DNA from 3 places in the Nonomuraea sp. NPDC005983 genome. Region 2 is predicted to be linked to each of the others. Evidence: riboswitches for the same ligand, from Rfam matches in the RefSeq annotation. Region 2 holds a riboswitch; each other region holds the start of a gene.
What was found. A riboswitch is a leader RNA that binds a small molecule or an ion and turns the genes downstream of it on or off. The one in region 2 is predicted to bind thiamine pyrophosphate.
Positions count from the first base shown of each region.

Region 1: another riboswitch for thiamine pyrophosphate. It lies ahead of ABZ297_RS19905 (cytosine permease); the one in region 2 lies ahead of ABZ297_RS38025 (FAD-dependent oxidoreductase).
Region 3: another riboswitch for thiamine pyrophosphate. It lies ahead of tenA (thiaminase II); the one in region 2 lies ahead of ABZ297_RS38025 (FAD-dependent oxidoreductase).

Region 1 covers NZ_JBEXUP010000042.1:7,238-17,276, reverse strand. Annotated here, with positions in the region: gene ABZ297_RS19925 (membrane protein insertase YidC) at 1-34, shown strand, start outside; gene ABZ297_RS19920 (ATP-binding protein) at 43-480, opposite strand; gene ABZ297_RS19915 (PAS domain-containing sensor histidine kinase) at 617-2,485, opposite strand; gene ABZ297_RS19910 (methylated-DNA--[protein]-cysteine S-methyltransferase) at 2,572-3,144, shown strand; gene ABZ297_RS19905 (cytosine permease) at 3,110-4,444, opposite strand; TPP riboswitch at 4,435-4,548, opposite strand; gene ABZ297_RS19900 (hypothetical protein) at 4,651-4,986, shown strand; gene ABZ297_RS19895 (hypothetical protein) at 5,079-5,375, opposite strand; gene ABZ297_RS19890 (hypothetical protein) at 5,847-6,836, shown strand; gene ABZ297_RS19885 (GNAT family N-acetyltransferase) at 6,993-7,751, opposite strand; gene ABZ297_RS19880 (rhodanese-like domain-containing protein) at 7,822-8,145, opposite strand; gene ABZ297_RS19875 (DNA-formamidopyrimidine glycosylase family protein) at 8,217-9,095, opposite strand; gene ABZ297_RS19870 (TenA family protein) at 9,136-9,741, opposite strand; gene ABZ297_RS19865 (GPP34 family phosphoprotein) at 9,765-10,039, shown strand, end outside.
Region 2 covers NZ_JBEXUP010000138.1:637-10,675, forward strand. Annotated here, with positions in the region: gene ABZ297_RS37985 (L,D-transpeptidase family protein) at 1-256, opposite strand, end outside; gene ABZ297_RS37990 (YbaK/EbsC family protein) at 378-854, shown strand; gene ABZ297_RS37995 (GNAT family N-acetyltransferase) at 865-1,428, shown strand; gene metF (methylenetetrahydrofolate reductase [NAD(P)H]) at 1,754-2,674, opposite strand; gene ABZ297_RS38005 (polyprenyl synthetase family protein) at 2,766-3,833, shown strand; gene thiE (thiamine phosphate synthase) at 3,951-4,586, opposite strand; gene ABZ297_RS38015 (Rv2175c family DNA-binding protein) at 4,564-4,938, opposite strand; gene ABZ297_RS38020 (FAD-dependent oxidoreductase) at 4,969-6,138, opposite strand; TPP riboswitch at 6,191-6,307, shown strand; gene ABZ297_RS38025 (FAD-dependent oxidoreductase) at 6,297-7,586, shown strand; gene thiS (sulfur carrier protein ThiS) at 7,583-7,783, shown strand; gene ABZ297_RS38035 (thiazole synthase) at 7,776-8,531, shown strand; gene pknB (Stk1 family PASTA domain-containing Ser/Thr kinase) at 8,824-10,039, shown strand, end outside.
Region 3 covers NZ_JBEXUP010000068.1:9,244-19,282, reverse strand. Annotated here, with positions in the region: gene ABZ297_RS26930 (DUF4158 domain-containing protein) at 1-27, opposite strand, end outside; gene ABZ297_RS26925 (S8 family serine peptidase) at 673-3,894, opposite strand; TPP riboswitch at 4,064-4,159, shown strand; gene tenA (thiaminase II) at 4,149-4,829, shown strand; gene ABZ297_RS26915 (NAD(P)/FAD-dependent oxidoreductase) at 4,947-5,897, opposite strand; gene ABZ297_RS26910 (XRE family transcriptional regulator) at 5,978-6,586, shown strand; gene ABZ297_RS26905 (response regulator transcription factor) at 6,650-7,309, opposite strand; gene ABZ297_RS26900 (sensor histidine kinase) at 7,306-8,568, opposite strand; gene ABZ297_RS26895 (hypothetical protein) at 8,640-9,083, opposite strand; gene ABZ297_RS26890 (bifunctional 4-hydroxy-2-oxoglutarate aldolase/2-dehydro-3-deoxy-phosphogluconate aldolase) at 9,315-9,920, opposite strand; gene ABZ297_RS26885 (hypothetical protein) at 9,972-10,039, opposite strand, start outside.

The sequences.
Region 1 (10,039 bases), on a different contig from region 2:
GGAGCGGGCCGTACTCGCCGCCCGGCCGCTCTGAGACCGCGGCTACCCGGCCTCTCTCAGGGCGTGGACCTGCCCGTTCATCTTTCCGTTGGGGGCGGGCAGGATCGCCCACACCGTGGTGGTGTCGCCCTCGTGGCGGACTCCCCAGCTCTCCGCGACGTACTCGACGATGCCCAGCCCTCGTCCGCCGAGGGAGGACAGAGTGGGGCGGGACGCGCGCGGCTCGGTCGCCGCACCGCCATCGCTCACCGCCACCTCTACATGATCTTCGCTTCGCAGCCAGGCCACCCTGACCATCCCTGAGGGCAGCGGATGCGCGTGCCTCAGGGCGTTGCTCAGCAGCTCGCTCACCACGAGGACGGCATCGTCGATCGCTGGGGCGAAAACCCCGCAATCCTGCAGGTCAGTACTTAGACGCTGGCGGGCGACGGCGACACTGGACGGCGCGTACGGCAGCAGCACCACGCTTGACACACCCACCTCCCCGCTCCCAGTGCCCCCCGTGGGAACACACCCCGGTACGACCGAAATGCCCCGTTACTCAATCCCAGAAACCGCATCTCGATCACAGCTTGTACACATTGGACGATAGATCAGCGCATCCGTGACCACCTCGTTACCGCATCGGTGTGTCGGATCCGATAGTGGGAGCACGGCCCATGACGAGCTTCATCCTGGTGCCCCCTCCGGGGCGCGGATGCGCGCTCACCTCTCCGCCCTGGGCCCTGGCGAGGCTACGCACGATGTAGAGGCCGAGCCCGACGCCGCCGAACCTCCTGCGGTCGCCGCTGTCGGCCTGGACGAACCGCTCGAAGATCCGCTCGCGGTCGTGCGCCGCGATGCCGACCCCCTCGTCGTCGACCACCACGATCACCGTGCCGTCCTCCGCCCAGGCCTGGACGCCGATCAGGCCGCCCTCAGGCGAGTACTTGAACGCGTTCTCCAGGAGCTGCCCGAGGACGATGTCGGTCGCCAGCGCGTCACCCCGCACGGGCGGCAGGCCGTCGGGGACCCGCACCTCCACCCGGTGCCTGTCGGACAGCACCGGCAGGCCGAGCGTGGCCGCGCTGATCCGTTCGGCCAGGTCGAACGTCTCCACCCGCACGGCCGGCTCCTCCGCACCCGCGCGAGCGCCGAGCAGTAGGTGGTCCATGAGCTGCGCGAGCGACCTGGACCGCTCGGCGATGGTGTGGACGGCCGAGCGCCGCTCGTCGTCGCTCAGCTTGTCCCAGCGTGCGGCGAGCGTGCTCGCGAACCCGCGCACGATCGTGATCGGGGTCCGCAGCTCGTGGCTGGTGGTGGCCAGGAACAGATCCTTCGCCTCCTCCAGCGCCTTGGCCGTGGACACGTCCCGGAAGTCGACGACCAGCTCGCCCGTCTCCTCGATACGCGCGCTGACCACGTCCAGCCAGCGGCCGGTGTCGAGCTGGAAGGTCAGCTTCTCGCCCGGGTCCGGCACGGGGAAGGGCGGGTGCCCGCCGATCACGGAGTCGGCGGGCATGGCGGTGATCTCGGCCGCGGCGGGGTTCCAGCGCAGCACCCGCCCGGCGCCGTCGAGCACGGCGATGCCGTCGGCGCTGGCGTCGAAGATCGCCCGCTCGTGCGCGCGCTGGCGGACCGCGTCCTGGTAGGCCATCGCATTGCCGACGGCGATACCCGCGTGCCCGGCGAGCAGCTCCAGCAGTTCCAGCTCCACATGGCCCGGTTTGCGCCTGGCGAACAGCGCGTACAGCGCCCCGTAGGGGCGGCCGCCGACGGCCGCCAGGCCGAGCGCGATCGTGTGCAGGCCGCTCAGCTCGGCCCACACCAGCTCGTCGAGCCCCTGCGACTCCAGCATGACGGTCTTGCCCGTACGTAAAAGCTTGCCGACCAGGCTCGTGTGCAGGTCCGTGACGGTGCCTCTGATCGAGTCGGGTAGCTGGTACGTGCTGACCAGCCGGAGCAGGTCGCCCTCGATGAGCACGAAGCCGCCCGCGTCGGCGCCGGTCAGCTCGGTCAGGCTGGCGGAGATGCGGTCGAGGACCGCCGGCAACTCCAGCTCGGCGTTGATGTCGCCCACCACGTCCGTGAGCCTGCGCACCAGCCGGGCGCGGCGGGCCATGCGCTGCCCGGCGGCCTCGTCGGCCTCGGCCAGGTGGTGGACGCACACGTACCCCGCCACCGAGCTGCCCTGCCGCAGCGCGCTGATGTCGACCCGCAGGTCGAGCACGGTGCCGTCGCTGCGTACCCGTTTGGTGCGCAGCGACACCTGCCCGCCCGTCCGCACGCGTTCGAGCACCGCGTTGTGCTCCGCCGTCAGCTCGCCCGGGACGATCGGCACTCTGCGGCCGAGCACCTCCTCGGCGGTCCAGCCGAAGAGCCGCTCCGCGGCGAGGTTCCAGACGAGGACGGTCTGGTCCCTGTCGAGCGCGACCACCGCGTTGGGCGAACTGGCGAGTACCGCACTTGCTGTTTCCTGGTCACTACTGGCCCTGTAGTCCCCCACACCTCCATAGTGCCTGTGGCGTCGTGCCGCCGACGGGCGATCCGTCCGATACGCTGCGGTCACGGCTTTCCGAGGAGGGTGAGGGTATGTCGAGCAATGACCTCGATGCCCTGTTGCGGGTTACCTCCTCCACATATCGCGGAGAGGCGCCGCCCGACATCGCATTCGGCACCTACGACGGAGCCGTCGGCAGGCTGGTGCTGGCCGTGACGGGCAAGGGCCTCGCGGCGTGCAGCTTCGAGCCGGAGAACCGGGTGTTCGAGCAGATCATCCGGCACGTCGGTACGTTCGTCGGCCCCGATCCCGGCAGGCTCGACCCGGTACGCAGGGAGCTCGACGCGTACTTCTCGGGCCGGCTGCGCACCTTCGCCACGCCGGTCGATCTGGCGCTCGCCACGCCCTTCGCGCGTACGGTGCTGCAGAAGACGATGGCGGTGCCGTACGGCACGACCACGACCCTGGAGGAGATCGGCGAGCGCATCGGCAGGCCGCGCGCGCTGCGCGCGGTCGGCAACGCGGTCGGGGCCAACCCCGTCTGCGTGATCGTGCCGTGCCACCGGGTCGTGCACGCCGACGGCGGGCTCGGCGACTACGCGGGGGGCGTGGCCGCCAAGCAGCACCTGCTCAACGTCGAGAGGCGCGCCTCAGTAGCCCGATGAGCAGCGTCACGAGCGCGGCCACCACCGCCGCGCCGAGCGCCCCGTTCATCCAAGGCTGCCTGGTGAAGCCGATGGCCTCGCGGGCCGACGCCCAGAACGCGTCCCAGGCCTTCAGGGTGGGGGTCGAGGTGGTCAGCCAGTAGGCGACGAAGCCGAGCGCCCAGGGCAGCACCATGGACCACCGCGCGGGAGCGTCCTCGGCGGTGTTCCACCAGGTCGAGCCGCCGAGCAGGAAGTAGTCGACGGCGAGCACCGCGAACATCGGCACGAAGACCGCGCCGATCACGCCGAGGAACGCCCCGTACGAGGTCACGTCCACGATCAGGGCGATGACGACCGTGATCACGCCGATGGCGGTGGAGAAGATCCGCCGGTCCACCCTGGGCATGAGGTTCTGCAGGGAGACGGTGGTCGAGTAGACGTTGGCGAAGGACTGGTCGGTCTCGCGCAGCACCAGGATGCCGAAGAACAGCGCGCCGAGCGGCGCCGCGATGAACGGCTCGAAGACGGCGGTGCTGTCCTGGAAGACCGCGCCGGCCCCGGCGATGGCCACCGCGTAGACACCGAGGCCGAGGCAGGCCACCTGGGCCAGGGTGTAGCCGCCGACCACGCCGGTGAACGCGGCGCGGCTGGAGCGGGAGTGCCTGGCGAAGTCGGCCGCCATCGGCACCCACGAGACCGACAGCGCGATCACGTAGTCGACGGCGGGGGCGAAGGCCGTCCAGGACCCGCCGGTCTGCGGCTGCGCCTTGCTCAGGAAGACCACGGCGAACCAGACCAGCGCCACGATCACGCCGGCCGTGACGTACCTGCGCAGCAGCCTGATCGCGCCGAGCGGCCAGATCGTCAGCGCGGTGGTCAGCACGCCCGCGGCGATCACCCACACCTGGTAGGGCACGGAGGTCCCGAAGATCGCCGTAGCCGCCTTGGCGATCACCCACAGCTCGAACGCCCCCCAGCCGAGCATCTGGACGATGTTCAGCACAGTCGGGACGTAGGAGATCCGCGTCCCGAACAGGCCGCGGAGCAGCACCATCGCGGGACGCCCCGTCTGCGTGCCCGGCACCGCCGCCAGGCCCACCATGGCCGTGCCGATCAGGCTGCCGACGAGCGCCGCCACGAGCGCCGCGGTGAGGCTGAGCGGCGTGCCCTGGAGCGGGTCGAGCAGAAACAGCGCGCCGGAGAAGCCGAGGAGGCTGACCCCGAGGTTGGCCCAGAGCGCGCCCTGGTCGAGCACGCCGAGGGTCTTCGGGGGAGCCTCGTCGAGGGTCAGCGGAACTTCGTTGACGCCATGCGTCATCGCACACTCCCTACGCCGGCATTACCCGGACAGGTTCATGCGGTCGGCGACGGCTTCCAGTCGCCCTCTCAGCCCGATAGCCCCGAGCTCCCGCGGTTGGACGTGTAACGAGCTGCGATCACCCCAGCTCGCGCCCCAATGATGCACCATTCGCCCGCATTCAACTACCCCACCCCCGGCTACTCCCCTGCGCCCGCTCCTCCCGCGTGATCAAGACAGGGGACTTGCTCACCTACGTCAACAAGGAGGACGTCGGCGACGTCACGCTCATGTGGTCGCGCACATGCAAGGCGGCCTGGGGCGTGATCAAGGTTTCCCCGCGGGCGACCGGTGCCATCCTGCTCGCCACCGATCTCAAGGAGAAGGGGAAGACGTCCTACCGCAGGTATACGGCGGGCAAGGGCGGACGTCACTGGGGGCCGATGTTGGCGGTGGCCCCCCGGGAGATGCGTGTACGCCTGGGCCGAGGCGTCGACCGGCCGCACCGTGAAGGACTCCGGGCATGGGCAGACCGCGATGGCGTGCCCGGGTCTACCCGGTGAGCCCTACCCGGCCTTTCACGCCGACCACACGGCGTCGCCTCGGCCGCTGACTCCCCGCTACGGCGGTTCGAACGGAACCGCTCGCACCGCGGCTACCGCACGGGGACGGCGAGCTCGCGGCCGCGGTAGAAGCCTTCCCGCTCCGCGACGACATAAGGGGCCATGGCCTCACGTCGACGCGTCTCGGCCTCGGAGGTCCGCCAGGAGTCGCACGCTTCCTTGGTGTCCCACAGCGACACCCCGGTGATCTCCTGCTCGTCCTCGGACCAGTACGCATAGGCGTGGCGCAGACCCTGCGGGTACGGGCTCGGGCGCCATGCCCTTTCGAACTCCTCCAACATGCCCGGTTTGATGCGGCGCGTCGTCACCCAGACGAAGTGCTCCCTCATCGCAGCCTCCTCCGGAACTCCGATTCGGCTTGATGCGCTCTCTCCATCCACCATAGTTCGCTGCTGGGCCCTCCCCCGGTCCTCGATCGCTCCCGGCCCTGTGGGCCCTATTGCCCCGCCGCCCAGAAAGCTGATGCTCTGCCACAATCCGTCAGCATGAAGATCACGCGTAGCCGAACGGTAGTGATCGCTTGCGTGCTCGGGCTGGCGGCGTGCACGGCCGAACCATCACCGGTGGCCGGCCCGCCGGCTTCAGCGGGCCGACCGAAGACGTCCGCGTCGAGCGCGGCACCGCAGTCGTCCCCGACGGCCTCTCCGGTTTCGACGCCTGAATGGCAGTCGGTGGAGCCGGACGGTGAGCAGTACGCCACCGCTCTGAACGATGTGGCGGCGACGGGTCCAGACACGGCCTGGGCGGTCGGTCATCACGCCGGCGCGGAGGACGAGTCTCCCCGGGGAGTTCTGGTGCGCATGGACGGCCTGCGATGGCGAGCCGAGCAGAACATCTGGGGTCGCATCTCCGGCGCGCTCAGCTCGGAGTTGAGAGCAGTGGACGCCGACGACTCCGGCAACGCCTGGGTCGTCGGCAGCGTCGATGCCATGGGTGAAGACGGCCCGGATCTCAAACGGTTCCCCTTGGCCTTGCGCTGGGACGGCCGAAACTGGGAGATACACACGCCCTTCAAAGACGCCTGGGACCTGCACACGTCCTTCAAAGACCGCAAGGATCATTGGCTGACCGACCGACTGACCGACGTCGCCGTGGACGGCCGGCGAGCGGCTCTGATCGGGCTGCGCGGCCTGGAGTCCGCCGGTGAGATCAGCTCGCCCACCCTGTTGACCTGGAACGGCAGGCGTTTCAGCAGGCGGGAGTATCGGCGTGGAGGCAGGTTCAACGCCGTGGACGCCGGAGCGGGGCACATCTGGATCGCGGGCATGTCGTCCAGCGGCCGATGCACGGACTCGCACCCGGCGATCTGGCACAGCGCGTCCCCCGGTGGCGCGCCGACGCAGATGAGGCTGCCCTGGCTGGGACGCGGCTCGTTGCGGCATATCTGGCAGAACGGCCCGTCCGACGTGTGGGCGGTGGGCGAGACCGGCACCCGGTGGGCCTGCGACCAGGACGGTCCGGGCGGACCGCTGGTCCTGCACTGGAATGGAACCTCCTGGAAGAAGATCAAGCTGCCCCGGTGGAAGGTGACGCTGCAGAGCGTCACCGCCTTCGCCGCTGACGACGTGTGGGTGGCCGGTGTCGAGTACGGCGGCGACGATGAAGCCACGCGGGTCACGTTGCTGCGCTACAACGGACGACGATGGACCCGCGACTACCGCGGCGTCGCCGGCGGGGTCTGCGGTGACGGCTTCACGATCACTCGTGCCCCCGCCCCCTCCCGTCTCCTGCTGGCCGGGAGGGCGGGCTGCGGCGACGACGAGAAACCCTCCCTCCACGTCCGCCGTTAGGCCGTGTCCGGAGTTTGGATCTTAGGTGGGTCGGAGGCTTCGCATCCAGAGGATGGCGCCTCGCAGGTGGAGCCCGGCGAGGTAGCTGTCCGGGGTCTTGTCGAAGCGGAAGGCCGGCCCACGCCGCTCCTTGATCTGAAAGGGCGACCAAGATCTTCAGGACACCAGAGGCCGGTACATGTACGGGGTCGTGGTGGTCAGCTGCGCGAACCCGAGCCGCAGCAGGATCGGACGGCTCTCGCTGGACGCGTCGACCTGCAGGTAGCGGTAGCCGCGCTCGGCCGCGATGCGGGCACGGTACGCGATCAGCGCCCGGTAGACGCCCCGCCCGCGCCAGGCCGCCACGGTGCCACCACCCCAGAGCCCGGCGAAGTCGACGCCGGGTTGCAACTCGATCCTGGCCCCGCTCACCGGCACGTCACCGGCCATCGCGACGACCGCCGCGAGGGACTCCGGCCGCTCGGCGAGCCGGGCGAGCAGTTCCTCCCTGAGCCCTGGGGCCGACTCGCCGAACGCCCGGTCGTGGGCCTCCATCAGCAGATCCACCCCGGCCTCGTCCTCGACGGGACGCAGGTGCACGCCCTCGGGCGGCCGGGCGTCCGTGGGCACATCGCCGACCCGGGCGACCATCAGGGACTCCTCCGGCTCCGCCGTGAAGCCGGCCGTCAGCAGGCGGTCGGCCAGGTCGGCCGGGCGGTCGTGGGCGTACAGCTTCCACTCGAACGCGCGGTTCAGCGAGGTGAAATGCCGCACCTGCTCAGCTATCGCCGTGTCGGCGGTGGATTCGTCCAGATCAGACCAGAGCACGCCGTTCCAGCCGCCCTCGGCGGCCTCGCGGACCACGCCGCCCGCCCGCTCGCCCTGCCCTGCCCGCACCTGGCGGTCGAAGGCCGCCAGCACCTCGTCTCGATTCACCGGCCCACTCCAGCACCGGAAACCGGCGCCGGGCAACCGGATTTCAGACCGAGGCCGCTACCAGTGGCTTTCAGGCCACGAACGGGGGCTGGCCGGTCTCGCTGACCATGGGACGCCGCGCGCCCTCCCACGACTGCATGCCGCCGCCGACGTTGACCGCGTCGCGGCCGAGGTGGTTGAGCCACGCGGCCACCTGCTGCGACCTGCCGCCGACCCGGCAGACCACGTAGACGGTCTGGTCGGCGGGGACCTCCTCGACCCGCCCCTGGATCTGCGTCATCGGGATGTGCACCGCCTCGGGAGCGTGCCCTGCCACCCACTCCTCCTGTTCGCGCACGTCCAGCAGGAAGCCGTCGGCGGGGACGTCGCGCGCTGCGATCTCGGGAACCGTCATATCTCCATCATCGCGTGTCGCGCGTGGTGAACGGGACGGACTGCGGCAATCGGACGGTGCTCCAACCTGCGCTACTTGAGCAGCCGCGACAGCCGGCGGTCGGCCAGGGGCTTGCCGCCCGTCTGGCAGGTGGGGCAGTACTGCAGCGACGAGTCGGCGAAGGAGACCTCGCGGATCGTGTCGCCGCAGACGTCGCACGGCTGGCCGGTGCGGTTGTGCACGCGCAGGCCGGACTTCTTCTCGGCCTTGAGGTCCTTGGCCGCCAGCCCGTGCGCCCGCTCGACCGCCTCGCGCAGCGTGGTGACGATGGCCTCGTGCAGGTCGGCGATCTGCGCGTCGGTCAGCGTGGACGCGATCTTGAACGGCGACATCCTGGCGGCGTGCAGCACCTCGTCGGAGTAGGCGTTGCCGATGCCCGCGATGACCTTCTGGTCGCGCAGCAGGCCCTTGATCTGGGTGCGGTTGCCGCTGACGATGCTCTTGAGCGCCGCCGGGGTGAAGGACTCGTCGAGCGGGTCGGGGCCGAGGGCGGCGATGCCGGGCACCTCATCCGGATTTTTCGTGACATAGACGGCTAGGCGCTTCTGCGTCCCCGCCTCGGTCAGCTCGAAGCCCGGCGCACGACCCTCGTCGTCGGGGGCCAGCCGCACCCTGACCGCGAGCGGCCCCTTGCCCGGACGGACCGGCTTCGCCCCCGACAGGTCCTCGCGCCAGCGCAGCCACCCCGCGCGGGCCAGGTGGATCACCAGGTGCACCCCGTCGCAGTCGAGGTCGAGGAACTTGCCGTGCCTCGACACGCCCGTGACGGTCAGCCCGCCGAGCGCGGTGACCGGCGGGTCGAACGTCTTGAGCGCCTGGATCGCGACCACGTCCACGCCCAGGATGGTGCGGCCCACCGCCTGCTCGCGCAGGAACCCGGTGAGCGATTCCACTTCGGGAAGCTCCGGCATGCCACCAGGGTACGTGGCGTCGTCCACAGCCTGTGGACTGTCAGGGCACGTCCCAGAACGCCAGCTCGTGCGCCATGCCCTCGGTGAACAGCGCCTCCGCCCGCGCCGGGTCGGGGCCGGCCTCGTCGATCATCTCGGCGATCCGGGCGGCAAGGGCCGCGAACCCCGGATCGGCGTAGGTGTCGACCCAGGCCCGGTAGCGCGGCTCGGTGGGCGGGTTCTCCGCCAGTTTCCTGCCGAGCATCGAATACCCCCACATGCAGGGATAGAGCGCGGCCAGCCCCTCCCCGTACGAGGCCGCCGCCTCCAGCAGGAAGGACGTGTACGCCGCGCACGCGGGCCCCTTGGCGGCGCCGTCCAGATCGGCCCCGAACCGGGCAGACAGCGACCTGTGCAGGTCCAGCTCGTCGTGGAAGGTGGTGTGCGCCAGATCGACCAGGTCACCCAGGTGCGCGTCGGGCGCCTGCCAGGCCAGCCGGGCGAACACCCGCACGTAGTCGTGCAGGAACAAGTAGTCCTGCTCCAGCCACGACCGGAACACCGGCTCCGGCAGATCCCCCCGCCCGATCCCCACCACCGTGGGATGCGCGAGCTGCGCCTCCAGCAGCGGGCGTCCGATCGCGTGCAACCTCTCGGAGATATCCATGGACGGCAGGCTAGTGTCGAGGTATGGGTGTGACGATCGCGGAGGAACTGCTCCTGCTGGCCTACAGCGAGGACGACGGCAAGCAGCTCATCGGCTCCGCTCAGCTCGATCCCGCGCTCGGCGGGGCGATCCTGGCGGAACTGGCGGTCAACGACCGGATCCAGCTGACCGACAAGAAGCTCTCCGTCACGGACCCCACCCCGCTCGGCGACGACGAGCTCGACGCCGCGCTGGCCCGGATGGCCGCCGACGGCAAGGAGCGCAGGCCCGCGTGGTGGGTACAGAAGCTGTACTCCAC
Region 2 (10,039 bases):
CGTCGGCCTTGCCGGGACGGTAGCCCAGCTCCCTCAGCCGTTGCTGCAGCCAGACGACCGCCTTGCCCTTGGCGCCGAGCCTGAGCCGCTGCTTCGGCGCGACGGGCGCCCGCGAGGCTGCGAGCGCGCCGGTGATGGCGGGCGTGATCGGGGGCGTGAGCGCGGACGTGCTCGGTGCGGCGGCCGGACTCGCTTCGGCGGCCGCCGTGCCGGCCCCGGTGAAGGCGACGGCGCCGGCCGTCAGGAGAGCAGTCACAACGGGCAGCCGTCGAGCACCCACCACTACCACCTCTCGTAACATTAACAATCGAATCAAAGGACCCTATACCACTGCCATTGGCCAGGTAATCGGGCGGTCAACTGTTTAGAGTGTCGACATGTCAGAGAAGTTGCCCGCCAACGCAGTTCTGGTCGAATCCGCGCTGAGAGAGCTCGGAGCCACGGGAGAGATCGTGGTGCTGCCGGAGAAGGCCCCCACCGCTGCCACGGCCGCCGCCCAGCTGGGCTGCGAGGTCGGCGCGATCGCCAACAGCCTGATCTTCGACGCCGACGGGGAGCCCCTGCTCGTCCTGACGAGCGGCGCGCACCGGGTGGACGTCGAGCTGATCGCCCGCACGGCGGGGGTGGGAACGGTGCGGCGGGCGACGCCGGAGTTCGTCAGGGCCGCCACCGGCCAGCCGATCGGCGGTGTGGCCCCGGTCGGGCATCCCGCCCCGGTCCGGACCCTGGTCGACACCTGGCTGGGCAAGCACGAGGTGGTCTGGGCGGCGGGCGGGCACCCGCACACCGTCTTCCCGACCACGTTCGACGAACTGGTCCGCATCACCGGTGGCACCCCCGTGGACGTCGAGTAGTGTGCGACGCGTGATCGAGTTTCGCGGCGCGGGACCTGCCGAGTTCGGCGAGCGCCTGGACACGGTGATCGACATCTACGCCGCCGCCATGCGCCCGCCCGAGGACCAGATCCACGGTCGCACCACCATCATGCGTAACCACGGGACTTATCCCCACTTTCAGTGCTATTTCGCTGAATTGCGCGATTCTGCGGGCGGCGCGGCGCCGAAGGTCGTGGGCTTCGCGTACGGCTTCCGGGGCGCTCCGGGCCAGTGGTGGCACGACGTGGTCTACCGGGCGCTGCACGAGCGGGTGGGAGACGAGGCGGCCGACGCCTGGCTCGGCAACGCCTTCGAGCTCGCCGAGGTCCACGTGCACCCCGACTTCCAGGGCAAGGGCATCGGCCGCGCCATGATCACCACGCTCTGCGCGGGGCGCCGCGAGCGCTCGGCCGTCCTGTCGACCCACGACCAGCCCACGGCCGCCCGCCACCTGTACGCCAGCATGGGCTTCACGGACCTGCTGACCCAGTTCGTCTTCCCTGGCGGCTTCGAGCGCTACGCGATCGTCGGCCGGCCCCTGCCTCTCCCGTAAGGCCTCCATTACCAGGAGTTTGACAGCCGCCGCCCAGGGCAATTCCAACTACGGAAAGTCACCAAGGTTCAACCCAGGGCCACTTCTCGCAGCCCCGTCACCCGCCCGATCCCCCTGCGGGCGGGTGACGGGCCCCTCCAAAGCCCTGGGAGAGCCGCCCCTCGGACGGCTGAGCCAACCCCCCAGATGGCCAGGAACGAGCCGTAACGGTGCCAGGCCACGTGCGGGTCAGAGGCCGTCTCCCTGGAGGCCCTCAGCCCCGTACGGCGGTAGGCGCCCAGGTGGCCTGCCGTACAGGATGGGGTGTCAAAGCGTCACAACGCGATCAGGCGGGCAGCGCCGCCGGCGAGAGCCGCTGGAACACCTCGCGCGACGCGCTCGACCGGTTGAACGTGATGAAGTGGATGCCCGGCACGCCCTCGTCGAGCAGCCGCTGGCACAGCTCGGCCCCGTGGTCGATGCCGAGCGCGCGGACGGCGGCCGGGTCGTCGGCGACCGCCTCGAAGCGGGCCGCGACATCCGGCGGGAACGGCGCTCCGGAGAGCTGCTCCGAGCGCGCGATCGTGCTCATCTGGGTGACCGGCATGACGCACGGGATGATCGGCGTCTCGCACCCGCGTGCCGCCACCCGGTCGCGCAGCCGCAGGTAGTCGTCGGCCTGGAAGAACATCTGGGTGATCGCGTAGTCGGCCCCGGCCTCGCACTTGCGCACGAAGTACTCGGTGTCGGACTCGACGGACGGCGAGCGCGGATGCTTGAACGGGAAGGCCGCCACCCCCACGCAGAAGTCGCCCGCCTGCCGGATCAGCCGCACGAGCTGCTCGGCGTAGAGCACGCCCTCGGGGTGCTTGATCCACTCGGCGCCCGGGTCGCCGGGAGGGTCGCCCCGCACGGCCAGGATGTTGCGCACCCCCGCGTCGGCGAAGCGCCCCACGAGGTGGCGCAGCTCGCGGATCGAGTGGTTGACCGCCGTGAAGTGCGCGACGGGGGTGAGGGTGGTGTCGTGGGCCAGCCGCTCGACGATGTCGACGGTGCGGTCGCGGGTGGACCCGCCCGCCCCGTAGGTCACCGACACGAACGTGGGACGCAGCGACTCCAGCTCGCGGATCGCCCGCCACAACTGCCGCTCCCCCTCGTCGGTCTTCGGCGGGAAGAACTCGAAGGAGAACGACCGGCCACCTGAGGCGAGGAGCTCGCGGACGGTGGGAACACGATCGGGCAGGATGGAAGGTCGACCAAGCGCCATGGCCCCAGGTTACCGCGACCAGCCAGGAGCCAGCGGGCACAGAGCTGCCTGGAGATCCGAGTCTCTCCACCCGGCTACTACGCTCAGGGGCATGACCACTGACGCCGCGAGCATGGACACCCTGCGCGCACAGGTAGATCGTTCGCTGAGGGAGTTCGTCGAACGGCAGCTGCCCACCCCCGTGGACGAGGAGCTCGAACCGCTCCGGACCGCCGCGCACGAACTGTTGTCGGGCGGCAAGCGGTTGCGTCCCGCGTTCTGCTACTGGGGGTGGCGCGGCGCGGGCGGCACCGACGTCCCCGAGATCTTCACCGCCGCCGCGTCGCTGGAGCTGTTGCAGGCCAGCGCGCTGGTGCATGACGACGTGATGGACAAGAGCGACCTGCGCAGAGGCATGCCGGCCGCGCACCGCCGCTTCCAGACGCTGCATGAGAAGTCCGGCTGGCACGGGTCGGCGGAGCAGTTCGGCGAGGGCGTGGCGATCCTGCTGGGCAACCTGCTGCTGATCTGGTCGGGCGAGATGTGGCGCACCAGCGGCCTGCCGGCGCGGTCGCTGGCGGCGGCGCAGCCCGTCCACGACCACATGCGCACCGAGCTGATGTGCGGCCAGTACCTCGACCTGCTGGAGCAGGCGCACGGCGAGGGCACGTTCGAGTCGGCGCTGCGGGTGGCCCTGTTCAAGAGCGGCAAGTACTCCGTGGAGCAGCCGCTCAGGCTGGGCCTGGTGCTCGCCGCCGGCGAGCGGGCGCCGTGGGTGGACGAGCTGTGCGAGGGGTACGGCACCCGCGTCGGCATCGCGTTCCAGCTGCGTGACGACATCCTGGGGGTGTTCGGCGACCCCGCGCAGACCGGCAAGCCCGCGGGCGACGACCTGCGCGAGGGCAAGCGGACGATGCTGGTGGCCCGCACCCTGGCCGCCGCCTCCCCCGCGGCGGCCGCGACGGTGCGCCGCCTGCTCGGCGACCCCGCCCTGGACGAGCAGGGCGTGACGACGCTGCGCGACATCATCGACGGCACCGGCGCGCTCCAGGAGTGCGAGGACCTCATCGGCGACTACCTCGGCGAGGCGCTCGCCTCCCTCGAGCAGGCTCCGATCACCGCCGAGGCCCGGGCCGCGCTGGCGGAGCTGGCCATCGCGGCGACCTCGCGCACTACCTGACCCCCCGCGCCCGCTGCCGGGCGCGGGGCGGCCTTCGGCGAGCGTCAGGCGCTTGGTGCCGAGCGCCTGACGTCTCCGTCCAGTGGCCAGGCGCTCGGTGGCGAGCGCCTGGCCGTTTCAGCGGGCCAGGCGCTTGGCGAACTCGGCCGCTGCCGCGCCCGGATCGTCGGCGTCGGTGATGGCGCGCACCACCACGACCCGGCTGACCCCGTACGACATGACCTCGTCGAGATTGCTGAGGTCGATGCCGCCGATACCGAACCACGGCCGGTCCGTGCCGAGCGCCGCCGCGTGCCTGAGTAGCGGCGGGCCGGGCGCGTGCCGGCCGGGTTTGGTGGGCGTGGGCCAGATGGGGCCGCAGCAGAAGTAGTCGACGCCCTCCTCCACCGCGGCGGCGGAAGCCTCTGCGGTGGAGTGGGTGGACCTGCCGATGAGGATGTCGTCGCCGAGTATCTCTCGCGCGACGGTCACGGGAAGGTCGTCCTGCCCCAGATGGAGCACGTCGGGACGGGCCGCGACGGCGATGTCGGCCCGGTCGTTGACCGCCAGCAGCCGGCCGTGCCGGTCGCAGGCGTCGCGGAACACCTCCAGGAGCGCGAGCTCCTCGCGCGCCTCCAGCCCCTTCTCCCGCAGTTGGACGATGTCGACGCCACCGGCCAGCACCGCGTCGAGGAACTGTGCGAGGTCGCCGCGATCACGGCGGCCGTCGGTGCAGAGGTAGAGCCGCGCGTCAGAAAGCGAGGGCTTGGGCACGCCGCTTGACCTCGGTATGACGTCCGGCCCTGATCGCCTCGATGGGCGAACCGGGCAGTGATTCGTCTGGTGTGAAGAGCCAGCGCAGCGATTCGACGTCGTCGTATCCGGCGTCCTGCAGCACGGTCAGCGTGCCAGACAGGCCCTTCGTCACGTCCTTTCCATCAATGAACACCGCGGGCACCTGAGGCCCGCCGCTACCACGCCTCACGCCGAGGAGCTTGTGGTCCTTCAAGAGCTGCTTGGCCCGCCCCATGGACAGGTCCAGGCGTTGGGCAACTTGGGGGAGAGTGAGCCACTCGTCGATGAGCTGTTCGGTCTCCCGGTCGATCTGTGCAACAGAAAGCGTCACGAACCCACAACTACCACATGGCACCCATGCTCAAACAACACAATCCCGTAGGGCGACATCTGGATCTACCAGGCGTTCCGCGTCGAGGCGGTGGCCGCCCTCGATGATCCTGCGCCCCTGGACGAGGTCCCGGGGGCGGTCGACGGCGAGCACCGCGGCGAGGGTGTCGTCGGCGGTGAGCCAGCAGGCCGACCACTTGCCGCCTGCCTCGCCCCGGTAGAGCAGGCGCTCGCCCGCCGGATGGTGCCCGGCGTACTGCACCATGTGCCCGAACTGCTCCGACCAGAAGTACGGAACCGGGTCGTACACCGCCTCCTCGCCCAGGATGGTGGCCGCGGCCACCTCGGGGGCGTTGAGCGCGGTGTCCCAGTGCTCGACCCGCAGCCTCGTCCCGTAGCGGCGCGACCACCACGCCGCGCAGTCGCCCACCGCGAGCACGCCCGGCATGGACGTGCGCAGGCGCTCGTCGGTGACGACGCCGTTGTGCAGGTCGAGGTCGGCGCCGGCGAGCCACTCGACCGCCGGGCGCACCCCGATGCCGGTGACCACCACGTGCGCGTCGACGAACTCGCCGCCGACCAGCTCGACGCCGCCCTCGTCGACGGACGCCACCATCGTCTCGAGCCGCAGGTCGATGCCCTCGTACCAGGGCTGGGTGCGGGCGCCGATCTCGGCGCCGACGGCGTGGACGAGCGGGGTGGGCCCGGCCTCGATCACGGTGACCGCGCAGCCGGCGCGGCGGGCCGCCGTCGCCACCTCGGCGCCGATCCAGCCCGCGCCGATGACCGCCACCCGCGCTCCCCGGACGAGCCTGGCGCGCAGTTCGAGCGCGTCGTCGAGGGTCCGCAGGACGTGTTGCGGCCCGTCTCCGGGCAGCGTGATCGGGTCGGCTCCGGTGGCGATGACGAGGTGGTCGTAGCCCAGCTCGCCCTCGGTGGTCTCCACGACGCCCTCGCGCAGCGCCTTGGCCGAGACGCCCGGCCAGAAGTCCACTCCCAGGGCGTCGAGGTCGGCGTCGACGAAGCTGGAGTCGGCGGTTCCGAGCAGCACCGCCTTGGACAGCGGCGGACGGTCGTAGGGGCGATGCCGCTCCTGACCGATCAGAGTGATCCTGCCGTCGAACCCGCGTCCGCGCAGCGCCTCGACGCTGCGGAGCCCGGCCAGCCCCGCTCCCACCACCACGACATGTCTCACGTTCATGACCATAACGGGGCCCGTGCCGGCGCGTGGCCCCGAGGCCTTAGGCTGAAGACGTAAGACGCGCGGGAGTCCGGCCGTTACCGGGCTGAGAGGAAGGCTTGACCGGGCCTTCGACCGCAAGACACCTGATCCGGATCATGCCGGCGAAGGGAGCGGACATGCAGGTCGTGGTGGGTGGCGGGATCATCGGGCTGTCGGTGGCCTGGCGCCTGGCCCGCGCCGGCCGCCCGGTGACCGTCGTCGACCCGGCTCCGGCCTCGGGCGCGTCGCACGCGGCGGCGGGCATGCTGGCGCCGGTCAGCGAGGTCACCTACACCGAGGAGCCACTGCTCCGCCTGGGGATGGCGGCTCTGCGCAGGTGGCCGTCCTTCGCCGCCGACCTCATCGCCGACGCCGGCCTCCCGACCACCGGCCTCGCCCGCCCCGCCCCGGGGCCCTGCGCCGAAGGCGGGCCCGGCCCCCGTGCCGGGGTGCTCGGCTCCTCCGCGCTCCCCACTGCCGAGGCCGGCGGGCTGGATCTCCGCTCCGACGGGACTCTCGACGTGGCGTTCGGGGCTGACGACCTGGCCGCGCTCGACGAGCTGGCCACGTTCATGGAGAAGCTGGGGCTGCCGGTCGAGCGGCTCACCGGGCGCGAGTGCCGCCGTCTGGAGCCGATGCTGGCGCCGTCCGTCCGTGGCGGCGTGCTGGCCCCCGGCGACGCGTGGGTGGACCCGCGCCGCGTGACCGCCGCGCTGCTCGTCGCGTTGGAGCGGCGGGGCGTGCCCCTCGTGCGGGCGCGCGTCACCGAGCTGATCCGCGAGGGCGGTGCGGTCACAGGCGTGCGGCTGGCCCCGCCCGGCCCGCCGGAGACCACGCCTGGCCACGGTGTGCCCACGGCGATCGGGCCCGGCCACGGCGTCCCTGCGGAGATCCCGGGAGGCGGCGACGTGCCTGGGGAGATCCGGGCGGAGCGGGTCGTCCTGGCGGCGGGGGCGTGGAGCGCCGAGCTGGCCGAGGTGCCCGTCCGGCCGGTCAAGGGGCAGATCATGCGGCTGCGGTCCCCCCAGCCGCTGCTCGGGCGGTGCGTGCGCGGCACCGTGCACGGCGCGTCTGTGTACCTGGTGCCGCGGGGCGACGGCGAGCTGGTCGTGGGGGCCACGCAGGAGGAGCTCGGGTTCGACCGGCGGGTGACGGCGGGCGGCGTGTACGAGCTGCTGCGCGACGCCCGCGAGCTGGTGCCCGGCGTCACCGAGCTGGAGGTGGCCGAGATGGTGGCCGGGCTGCGTCCCGGCACGCCTGACAACGTGCCGCTGATCGGGCCGAGCGCGACGCCGGGGCTGCATCTGGCCACCGGCCACCACCGCGGCGGGGTGCTGCTCGCTCCGCTCACCGCGGCCATGCTGCAAGGCGAGGAGAGCGAGCTGGCGCAGCTCTGCTCACCCCTGAGATATCGGGATATTTCATGAATGTGACGATCAACGGGGCCGCCCAGGAGGTGCCCGACGGCATCACCGTGGCGCAGGCCGTCCAGACCCTGACGACCGCCACCACCGGCGTGGCGGTCGCGGTGAACGGCGAGGTGGTGACGCGGAGCACCTGGGAGACGACGGCGCTCAGCGACCGCGACACCGTCGAGGTGCTCACGGCGGTGCAAGGTGGATGACCTGATCATCGGCGGGGAGAAGTTCTCGTCCCGGCTGATCATGGGGACGGGCGGCGCGCCCTCGCTGGAGGTGCTCGACCAGGCGCTGGTCGCGTCCGGCACCGAGCTGACCACGGTCGCCATGCGGCGGCTGGACCCGTCGGCCCGCGGCTCCGTCCTGGACGTGCTGCGCGAGCGCGGCATCAGGGTGCTGCCGAACACGGCGGGCTGCTTCACGGCCGGGGAGGCGGTGCTGACGGCCCGGCTGGCGCGCGAGGCGCTCGGCACCGACTGGGTCAAGCTGGAAGTCATCGCCGACGAGCGGACACTGCTGCCCGACCCGATCGAGACGTTCGACGCGGCGGAGCGGCTCGTGTCCGAGGGCTTCGTGGTGCTGCCGTACATCGGCGACGACCCCGCGCTCGCCCGGCGGCTGGAGCAGGCGGGCTGCGCGGCCGTGATGCCGCTCGGCGCGCCCATCGGGTCCGGGCTCGGCATCCGCAACCCGCACAACATCGAGCTGATCGTGGAGGCCGCCTCGGTGCCGGTGATCCTCGATGCGGGCATCGGGACGGCGAGCGACGCGGCGCTGGCGATGGAGCTGGGCTGCGACGCCGTCCTCCTGGCGACGGCGGTCACCAGGGCGCAGCGGCCCGACCTGATGGCGGCGGCCATGAAGGCGGCCGTCCAGGCCGGGCGGCTCGCCCACCAGGCAGGCCGCATCCCCCGCCGCCGCTACGCCGAGGCGTCCTCCCCGACCACGCCCTGAACCCCGCACCAACGCCCCTGCCCCTGGCCCCCTCCGGCCCCGCCGGCAGGAGGGGGCGTCCCGCTCGGAACCACCTTGCGCTCCTCTCCCGGAGAGGGGTGTCACCCCGTCGCCGGCCGGGCGTTCGTTCCCGCGCATGGGTCCGTTCGGCGGGGTGTGGTGATGTTGGTGCGGTGGACGGATCGTTATGTCCCGCTCCCTTCGTGGTGGGCGCGTTCCAAGGGGCACGGCTCGGCATCGGTTTCGGGTGGTCAGGCCCTGCCAGTAGCGAAACGCCCGTAAACTCAGCGGGGTGGACACGACGACGGCGGACCCCTTGGTCGGGCGACTTATCGATGGGCGCTACCGCATCGAGTCCCGCATCGCCAGGGGCGGGATGGCGACCGTCTACCTCGCGCTGGACATACGGCTTGATCGTACGGTCGCGCTGAAGGTCATGCACGGCTCGCTGGCCGCGGACCCCGCGTTCGTGCGGCGCTTCATCGGCGAGGCGAAGTCCGTCGCCAGCCTCTCGCACCCCAACGTGGTGCACGTCTTCGACCAGGGCACCGACGGCGACGTCGTCTACCTGTCGATGGAGTACGTGCCGGGCAAGACGCTCCGCGACATCCTGCGCGAGCGCGGCAGGCTGCCCGCCCGCGAGGCGCTGGAGATCATGATCCCGGTGCTCGCCGCGCTGGGGGCCGCGCACCAGGCCGGGATGGTCCATCGCGACGTGAAGCCGGAGAACGTCCTGCTGACCGGCGACGGCCGCGTCAAGGTCGTGGACTTCGGTCTGGCGAGGGCGATCGAGGCCACCAACCAGACCCGCACAGGCGTGATGATCGGCACGATCGGCTACATGTCGCCCGAGCAGGTGACGACCGGCGGCGCCGACGTGCGCAGCGACGTCTACGCCGCGGGCATCATGCTGTTCGAGCTGGTCACGGGCCAGCAGCCGTACGACGGCGAGACACCGATGTCGGTGGCCTACCGGCACGTCCACGACACGGTCCCGCCGCCGTCGTCGCTGCTGCCCGAGGTGCCGCCGCTGATCGACACGCTGGTGACGCACGCCACGGCCCGCGAGCCGCAGGACCGTCCGGCCGACGCGACGGCGATGCTGGTGGCGGCCGTCGACGCGCACCGGATGCTGCCCAGGCTGACGAACCCGCCGCTGTCGCACTCGGGCGCGCACTCGGGCGTCCACTCCGGGGCGCACTCCCACCCTCCTCAGACCAGGCCGCCGGTGGCGCCGGCGCACACGCTGATCCAACCGCGCACCGAGGTCGCGCCGCCGCCCGAGCCGCGTAAGAGCTCCGGGTTCAGGCCGAACTGGTTCCTGGTGGTGCTCGCCGGCGTGATGGTGGTGGCGGTGGCGCTGACGGGCTGGTACTTCTCCCAGACCGCCTACGTCGCCGTCCCCGACCTGGTCGGCAAGAACCTGGCGGCGGCCAAGCAGAACGTCACCGGGCTCGGCTTCCAGGTGCGCGAGGCCGAGGGCCAGTACGACGAGAAGATCGCCGAGG
Region 3 (10,039 bases), on a different contig from region 2:
GCCAGCCTGCGACACACAGCCCCGCATACCGGCCGAAGGCCCGCCTCATCAGTCAGGAACTTAATCGGCACACCCACCACGCAGGTGGAGGCAAGGCTCAAAGGCCCCGCTACAACGCGTGCTGCAGGCACGGTCAAGCGCCTGGTCAAAGCGTTCCCCTGATCGGCGGTAACGTCCCAGTGCGCCCTCACAGCGTGATCCTGCCGATCGGCTGGCCGACGCCACGAGCCCGCAGCCGCGTGCTTCTACGCGCGGCGGCCCGCGTCACGCCGGGCGTGCCGGGGCGAGCGCGGTCAGGCACTCGGGGCAGGCCGTGGACAGGTTGCCGACAGCCTCGAACGGCATCGGCTCGCCGCCCTGGTGGGGGAGAAGACGGTGCTGCGGGATCAGGGCGACGCGCAGCCCGCACGCCGCGACCTGCCAGCCTCTCGAGCGGGGATTCGCCCGGGATGCACCGCTACGAGCCGCCGCGCACCCCACGCGGCCTGCCGTTAACGAAGCTGTCGTGAAGTACAACCTCACCGTCTCCGGAGGCATCGGTGTTCACGCCCGCCCCTGACGAGCAGTTCCGCACTCGGCTCTGACCGGGAACGTTCACCTGACCTCACCACAAGGACACATCGGCCCTACTTGCGGCGGGGGTGCCGCCACGCGCGGCACCCCCGCACGGATTCAGCGCACGCGGAAGGCGCGCTCCACGGTCTGGCTGACCGAGGTGCCCGCCGTGTCACGCGCCGTGAGGCGGAGCGACGCGAACTCCCCCTGCCGCGGAAGGACCGGAACAATCGCCTTCCAGGTGTCCTTGCCAGTGGGCACGACCACGGCCCGGATCCACGAGGCGCCGTCGCGCGACACCTCGACGCCGACGTGGGACAGCGGCCGGGTCGCCCCGGTCATGCGCTCCAGCCGCAGGGGCAGCGCGAGCACCCCGGGCCTGGTCGCGTTGTCCAGGTCGAGCTCGGGGTAGGCGCGCAGCACGAACAGCGGCACGGGACCGGCACCCGACGAGGTGAACGACCACTCCGTCCTGACCTTGGCGGACAGCTCGCTGGCCTCGGGGTCGACCGTGCCGTCCAGGACGAGCTGGAAACGCCCGGAACCGGACTCGACGGGGAAGGTCACCGTACCGGGCAGCTTGTTGGCCGTCCCCACGACCTGGCCGTCACGCAGGAGCGTCGTGGTGCCGCTGCCGTAGTCGCTGCTCACGGCGGAGCGACCGGGACGGGGTGGGTACCACAGCGGCATGCGCGTGAGCGTGAAGGCCTTGTCGTTCCTGGTCACGGTGGCGGTGCTCGGCAGGGCCGGGCCCACAACGCCCGTGTTCCACCACTCCTTCTCGGTACGGCCGGCCCGGTAGGAGTCGGCCTCGGCGTACTCGTCGGTCTGGTGGAGACGCCCGTTCGGCATGGTCTCGATGGAGCGCCGCCACGGTATGCCTGGCGTGAAGTACCAGGTCGGCGTGGCCGGCAACGACACGACCGCCTGGCTCCACGAGGTGTAGGACCCGGCGGGGCCGTCGGTGACGGGTGCCGCGCCGAACGCGCCCGTGGCGTCGGCCCGAAGGGTGGCCATGTGCGCTCGTACGGTGCCCAGCTCGCGATCACGCACCTTCAACGCTCCCGGCACGGATCCCTCCCTGCGCAGCAGCAGGTTGTACTGGTAGGGCGTGTCGGTGAACCTGCCGTCGGCGCGCAGGGCCGCCAGCTGGGTGAACGTCTCGAAGCGGAACCCGGGCGCCTTTCCCTCAGTGGGCGACACGCGGAAACGCAGCGGATCAGGCGAGACGTTCCGCGGCAGCGAGAAGCGGTCGAGGGAGAACCGCGCCCCCCACTGCTGGCCGTCCTTGCGGTCCTGGATGAAGGTGAAGGTCTCCCCGGCCGTCCTGGCGTCGGCGTGGTCGGTCGCCACGTTCAGCAGCCGCGCGTCGCGGGCGTCGAAGACGAGCTCCCGGTCCGCCTTGACCTCCAGGCCGGGGACCGGCACCACGCTCACCTCCACGTGACCGTCGGGGAACGCGGTCCGCAGGACGGCATAGGCCAGGTAGCGGCCCGCGGGCACGCGGACGGGCCCCTCGCTGTCGCCGTGGTTGACGCCGATGCTGATGGGGTCGCCGCCGTTTTCCGGCATGAGCGTCATCGGCATGTAGTCGTCCGGGCGGTCGGGGACCGTACCGAGCTGGTCGATCATCTTCACGTGCAGGTCGTAGCTCTCCGCCTCGGTGGAGAGGTTGACCAGGGTGGAGGCGGTGACGCCGCCGCCCGTCGCGGTGATGCGGCCGGGGAAGGCGCCGGGGCTGGACGACTTCACCTGCGCGGTGACGGTGACCGCCGCGGTACCGTTCGCGGGCACGGTCACCTGCGTGGCGCCCAGCTTGAACACGCCCTCGGGCGCGTCCAGAGCGAGGTCGAGCGTGACCGGCGCGGTGCCGGAGTTGCGGTAGGTGAGGGTCCGCTCGATGGGTTTGTCCTCGTACGGCCAGCGCAGGTGCCCGAAGGACAGCGTGCCGGCGTCGGCGGTGACGGTCTGCTTGACGGCCTTGGCGACGTCCACCCGCCCGGCGCCGTTCTCGGTGAGTGGCCCACCCGGCTTGACCGAGCCGACCAGGGTCGCCTTGAGCTGCTGCCACGTCCAGTCGGGGTGCTGCTGGGCCAGGATGGCGGCGGCGCCGGCGACGTGCGGGGTGGCCATCGACGTGCCCGAGTACGCGATGTAGCCGGTCGTGCCGGCTCGGGCGGCGGTGATGTCCACGCCGGGGGCGGTCAGGTCGGGCTTGATCGCGAAGTCCGCCACGCGGGGGCCTCGGCTGGAGAAGCTCGCGAGCTTGTCCTCGGAGTCCACCGCGCCCACCGTGAGCGCCGAGTCGGCGCTGCCCGGGCTGCCGAGCGTGCTCGCGCCCGGGCCGTCGTTGCCCGCCGCGATCACGAAGAGCACACCGCTGCTGGCGGAGATGCGCTCGACGGCCTGCTCCAGCGGGTCGAGACCGGGCTCGTCCGGGTGGCCGAGGCTCAGGTTGACGATCTTGGCGCCCTGCTGGGCGGCCCACTCCATGCCGGCGATGATGCCGGAGGCGCTGCCGCTGCCGCGGTCGTTCAGCACCTTGCCGCTGAGCAGCCGGGCCCCGGGCGCGACACCCTTGCGCGCGGGCGTCCCTGCGACGCCCTGACCGGCGATCGTGGCGGCCACATGGGTGCCGTGGCCATTCCGGTCCACGGCGTCCTGGCTGTCGGTGAAGTTCCGCGCGGCCTCCACCCGGCCGGCGAGGTCGGGGTGCTTGTCGTCGACGCCGGTGTCCAGCACAGCCACCTTGACACCCTCGCCGGTGAACCCGGCCTGCCAGGCCTCGGGCGCGCCGATCTGCGGAACGCTGCGGTCGAGCGAGGCCTTGACGGGCGCGTCCAGCCACACCTTCGCCACCGAGCTGTCCTGGTCGAGCTGCGTCCACACGGCCCGCTCGCGCGGAGCGGTGGCCGCCACGGCGTTGATCGAGGCCAGCGTACGGGCGCCGGACAGGGCGGTCATGGGCGCGGCCCCGTCCCGATACTGCACGATCAGCGGCAGCCCTTTGACCGAGGCGTCATCCAGCCCATCCGCGATCAACCGGGGAACCTGGAACAGGTGGCGATCCAGCACACCCCTGGCCACGTCGCCGGCGACGTCCAGCGGGATGAGCGTCCAGTCGTCCTTGGTGCCCTCCGTGACGTACCGGACATCCTTCCTGCCGGGACCCGCCTCGAAGTCGACACGGTCACCGTCCACGGTCACGCGGTCCCCGGTGATCAGCGTCACGCTCTTGGCGGCGGCCGCGTCGGGCGGTGGGGTGTCCGCAACGGCCGGCGGGACGGCGACCAGGGGGATCGCCAGCGCAGCTACCGCGATCAGCGTTCTGGCTAACATCGTCGTTTCCTCCTCATATAGCAGGAGGAGTCAACCAGGGGGCACTTCGCGCGATCAAGCAACCTGGGTGGCGCCATCGGTCATGGCACATCTACGACACGGCGCCCGAGCATAGAACCTCAATTCAACTTGAGGTCAACCGTGGCCTGTCTGATCCTCTGCTACTGTCGATCGCGACGCGGGGTGCCCGGAGAGCCGGGCTGAGATCACACCCGTAGAACCTGATCTAGTTCGTACTAGCGAAGGGACGTCGCATGTTCTGCGAGGAGATCTGGGCGCGCACGGCCAAACTGCTCGACGCGATCCACAGCCATCCGTTCAACGCCGCCCTCGGCGACGGCACCCTCGACAGGGACCGTTTCGCGTTCTACATCGTCCAGGACGGCCGCTACCTGGTGGCGTACGCCAAGGTGCTCGCGACGGCCTCGGTGCGCGCCACCGACCCCGCCGACGCCACGTTCTTCGCCGGCAGCGCGCACACGGCGCTCGCCGTCGAGCGCGCCCTGCACACCGGCTACCTCGAGGAGTTCGGGCTGAAGGCCGACGAGGTGGCGGGCGTCGCCACCTCGCCGACCTGCCTGGCCTACTCGTCGTTCCTTCAGGCCACGGCGCTCGCCGCGCCCCTGCCCGTGCTCGCCGCCGCGGTCCTGCCGTGCTTCTGGGTGTACCAGGACGTCGGCGCGGCGCTGCTGGAACGCACGGCGGGCACGAGCGACCATCCGTACCAGGCGTGGATCGCCACCTACTCCGACGCGAACTTCGCCGCCTCGGTGCAGCAGGCCAAAGCGATCGTCGACCGGCTGGCCGCCTCCGCCGACCCCGCGACACGCCAGGCCATGGCGGAGGCGTTCTGCCGGGCGACCGAGTACGAGTGGATGTTCTGGGACAGCGCGTGGCGGCTCGAAACCTGGCCCACCGCGCGCTGGCTCGGGTGACTCCGCCGCGATGAGCTCCACGGCGCGCGTTCCGGGAGTGGTCCCCTGGCCGGGGATCTTCCTCGTGCCGAAGAGAACATCAGCAGGGACAGGGCGAGTGATCGGATAGCTCGGCCATCAGCGCGGGTCCGCCGCGAGGTAGTCCTCGACGTCCCGCGCGACCTCCTCCTCGACCAGGTCGTTGTTGACGGCTATCGCGGCCGCCGACCCCATGCCGGCCGCGGTGACCACCTGAGCCCGCGGATTGACGACGTTGCCCGCCGCCCACACCCCCGGCACGCTGGTGCGGCCCGAGGGGTCGGTGCGCACCCAGCCGTTCTCGTCTCGCTCGCAGCCGAGGCCGGTCAGCAGGGCGTCGCGGGGCACCATGTGCGGGAAGACGAACACCGCGCTGCGCGGCACCTCCTGGCCGTCGGCCAGTTCCACCCCGCGCAACCGGTCGCCGTCGACCATCAGCCGCTTGACCTCGCCGTCGACGACGCGGACCCCGCGGGCGGCCAGCCGCTCGCGCTCCTCGCCGGTCAGGTCGAGAGCGTGCGGGAAGAAGACGATGTCGGCCGACCACTGCTGCAGCAGCAGCGCTTGGTGCACCGCGCCCGGGTGGGTGCCGAGCACGCCGATCGGCTCGTCGCGGACCTCGTAGCCGTGGCAGTACGGGCAGTGCAGCAGGTCCCTGCCCCACCGCTCCCGCACGCCGGGGAGCTCGGGCAACTCGTCGCGCAGCCCGGTGGCCACCAGGATGCGGCGGGCCCTGAGCACCGGGCCCCCGGCCAGGTGCACGTGGAAGCCGTCGCTGTGGTCGTCGATGTGATCCACCCGGCCGTCGATCAACCGTACGCCGTACCCGGCCACCTCGGCCCGGCCCACCTCCAGCAGGGACGCCGGAGGCATCCCGTCGCGGGACAGGAAGCCCTGCATGTGCGCGGCCGGGGCGTTGCGCGGCTCCCCGGTGTCCACCACCGCCACCCGGCGGCGGGCCCTGGCCAGCACCAGAGCGGCGTTCAGCCCGGCCGCACCGGCGCCGGCCACCATCACGTCGTACATCATGTCGTTCGTCGTCTCGCTCATGGCCCCCAGCCTGCGACCTTCGGCCCGCTGACGGCAATCCTTGTTGCCGTTTCCGGGACAAGTGCGGTGCAATGGGAGATGTGGAGCACTCACCAGCCATCGCCCAGGCGCTCGCCGAGGTCGGCCCCCGCCTCAAACGCCTGCGCACCCTGCGCGGCGTCACCCTGGCCGCCCTGGCCGAGGCCACCGGCATCTCCAAGAGCACGCTGTCGCGGCTGGAGTCCGGCCAGCGCCGCCCCAGCCTGGAACTCCTGCTCCCCATCGCCCAGGCCCACCAGGTTCCCCTGGACGAGCTGGTCGGCGCCCCCGAAGTCGGCGATCCCCGCGTCCGCCTCACGCCCAGGAGGGTGAACGGCAACGTCGTGCTGCCCCTGACGCGGCAGCCCGGCCCGCTGCAGACCTTCAAGATGGTCATCCCGGCCGGCCGGAACACCCCCGAGCCCTGCACCCACGAGGGCTACGAATGGCTCTACGTCCTCTCCGGACACCTGCGTCTGATCCTGGCCGACCGCGACCTGATGCTGGGCCCGGGGGAGGCCGCCGAGTTCGACACCCGCCTGCCGCACTGGTTCGGCAGCACCGGCGACGGCCCCGTCGAAGTCCTCAGCCTCTTCGGGCGGCAGGGGGAGCGCATCCACGTCCGCGCCGCCCCCCGCTCCCGCCGCGACCAGCTCCAGGACGGACCGTAGGGCCCGCAGCTACCTGCGGCTACGTCTGGCGTCCGCGCTGGTTGAGCGCGGAAGGCGAGGGCGTCAGCGCTGTTCCGGTGTTCGCGGGACGAGCAGCCCCCGGTTGAACGCCTCGGTGACGGCGGCGGCGCGGTCGTTCACCCCGAGCTTGGCGTAGATGTTCAGCAGGTGAGACTTGATGGTGGCCTCGGTGATGAACAGCTTGGCCGCCGCCTCGCGGTTCGTGGCCCCGGCCGCCACCAGTTGGAGGACCTCGACCTCACGCTGGCTGAGCGGCCCCGGGGCAGAGGCGCGTACGCGGCTCATCAGCCGGGCTGCCACCGAGGGGGCGAGCACCGACTCACCTCGGGCCGCGGCCCGGACCGCCCGCAGCAGCTCGTCGCGGGAAGCGTCCTTGAGGAGGTAGCCGGAGGCGCCGGCCTCGATCGCGGGGAGCACGTGGCTGTCGGTGTCATACGTCGTCAGCACCAGCACGCGGGCGTCACTTCCGCGCTCGGTGAGCTGCCTTGTCGCACTCACTCCGTCCACGCCGGGCATCTGCAGGTCCATCAGGATCACGTCCGGCTCCAGGGCCTCGGCCAGCCGAACCGCCTCGGCTCCGTCGGAGGCCTCTCCGAGCACCTCGAACTCCGGGTCGCGCGCGAACATGCTGCTCAAACCGTCCCTGACCACTGGATGGTCGTCCACGATCAGCAGCCTGATCGCGGTGCCGGGGCGGTTCACGCGCACACCCCCGCCCGCTCGGCGGGGACGCGGGCCGAGATCCCCGTACCGATGCCCGGCTCCGACTCGATCTGCAGTGTCCCCGACAGGCCCTCGATCCGCTGTCGCATCGCGACCAGGCCGAACCCGCCGTGGTCGGCACGCAGAGCACCGGCGGCATCGTCTCCGAGCCTGGCCGGATCGAAGCCGTCGCCGTCATCGCGCACGTCCAGGGCCACCTCATGGTCCATGTATGACAGTGTCACCCCCACCCGGGTCGCCCGCGCATGCTTGGCCACGTTGGCCAGCGCCTCCTGCGCGGTCCTGAGCAGCGTGACCTCAGCCTCCGGCAGCAGCGGCCGCGCCGTGCCGGTCGTCGTGACCTGGACCGGGATCTCGTGCAGGGCCGACCAACGCTCGGCCACGCCCGCCACCGCCTCGCTCAAGCGCGCCGACTGCAGCGGTTCGGGACGCAGCGCGTGCACCGATCGCCGCGCCTCCGCCAGACTCTCCCTCGCCAGCGTGGTCGCGGCCTCGATGTGCCTGCGCCATCCGGCCGGATCCTCGCCGGTGTGCGCGGCCGCGCGCAGCTGGCTGACAATGCCGGTGAGCCCCTGCGCGAGGGTGTCGTGGATCTCTCGCGCCATGCGCTGCCGCTCGTCATGCACGCCTGCCTCCCTCGCCTGCGCCAGCAGCTGCTCGTGCAGGGCCGCGTTCTCCGCCAGCGTCGCCGCCAGCCTGCGGTTGGCCTCGCGCACCTCTTGGAGCGCCCGCTCGCGCTCATCGTTCTGCAGGGCGCTGCGCCGGGCGAACCAGGCGAAGCCGCACATCGGGACGATGTTCGCGACCACGACGGCGGCGTACGCCACCAGGCCGATCCAGGTGGTCTTGTCGATGCCGTACGCCTGCGCCGTGCCCGACACCAGCGCCACCGCGGCGACGCCGGCCACCTCCCACGGCCAGCGCAGGACCCTGAAAGCGTAGACGTACCCCGCTGGCGTGAAGAACCCGAACCACGGGTTCCTGATCACCAGGACAGACATGATCACGATCAGCACGGTGAAGAACACCGCCATCACGGGCGGACGCTCGCGCCAGGCGGGATGCAGCGTGAAGACCCACAACATCCACGCCGCGGCCAGCGCGCACAGGGCCAGATCGATGAGCGGGGACTCGCCCTGCGATCGCTTGCTGGCCACCGTGACACCGATCAGGATCGCCAGCAACGCGTACGGCCCGACGGTCACCAGCGCAGACCAGCGCGGCACCGGACTGCTCATCCGCGCCCTCCTCCATGGCTCCCGCTCCCAGCTGTTGCTCCCAGCTGTCCATCCAGCCGCGACCAACAGTTCTACCTGATGGCGAACAGCGAGCGTAGGTGACTGCCGTTCGCGATCACGACGACGCCCACCAGGAGCACCCCGCAAACGCCCTGTTCGATCCTCATCCACATTGGCAGAAATCCCGGGATCGAGACCAGGATCGCGATGGCCACCACCATGACGCCCGAGGCGATCCGCAACCGCAGATACGCGCGGCGGCGGCCACGGGCGGTGCCGACGACGAAGGCGAGCATCAGGACGGAGGTGATGGCGACGATCCCGCCGCGTATCCAGACCGTGTCGTTCACCAGCCCAGGATCACGGCGGAGCAGGTAGACGGCCACGAGCGTGAGCACGCTGAGGGCGACGTAGCCGCTCACCAGCAGCTTCATGGTGCGAAACGTCATCAGGCTGCGCGGCTGGTTCAGCGCTTCGGCGGAGATCACGGCAGGGCGTGAGCTGCGGTTGTTCATGGAGACCCGCTCCTCTCTGGACAGCCTCCAGCGTCGCAACACCACGGCAGACCTCGCATCGACCATTCACCTGGAACCACGGCTGAACCGGCGGACCAACCGGATGGCTGAGCCGGTCAGCCGATCGGCTGACCGGCTGACCGGCTGACCGGCTGACCGGAGTAGCCGCTGCCCTTCCTGTCGTGGCGCGCGGCAGAGCCGGGGGAGGGGATCAGGCGTAGCGGGCCGGCGTCACCTTGCGATCACCTCTCGGAGCTGATCCAGGGCGTCCGGATCGTTCAGCGCGGACCCCACGGCGACTCCCCGGCACCCGGCGGCGAGGAACGCGGCCGCGTTGGAGGCGTCGATCCCACCGGTCGCGACGAACCGGACGCCTGGGAACGGCGCGAGCTGCGCGCGGATCCAGCCCGCGCCCAGCTGCCTGGCGGGGAAGGCCTTGAGCCAGGTGAAGCCGTGGGCGAGGGCCGTCGCGATCTCCGTGGACGTGGCCACCCCCGGCAGGTGCGGCAGCCCCGCCCGCTGCGACTCCGCGACCACCTCCGGGTGGAAGCCCGGCGCGACCGTGAACCGGACGCCCAGCTCACGGACCGCCTTCAGCTGGGACGCCGTCGTCACCGTCCCCGCTCCGACGCTCTTGCCGCGCCGCTCCGCCACCTCCAGCGCCGCCCGCAGGGACGGCAGCGCGTCCGGCGTCTGCACGGGCACCTCGATCAGCTCGACCCCGAACTCCCACGCCCGCTCGCACATCTCCACGGTCGCCCCGGGATCGAGGTTGCGGAAGATGCCGAGAATCGGGTTGCGGTCGAGGTGGCTGCCGAAGAACTCATCGGCGTCCATGTGCGTCTCCTCCCCAGCCAAGGGCCTTCGAAATCTCGTACGCGGCGCTGCTCACCGCGCGTTCCGCAGCGGTTCGGGCGTGTGGGCGTTCTCGGCGGGTTCCTTCACGCGGGCGCGGG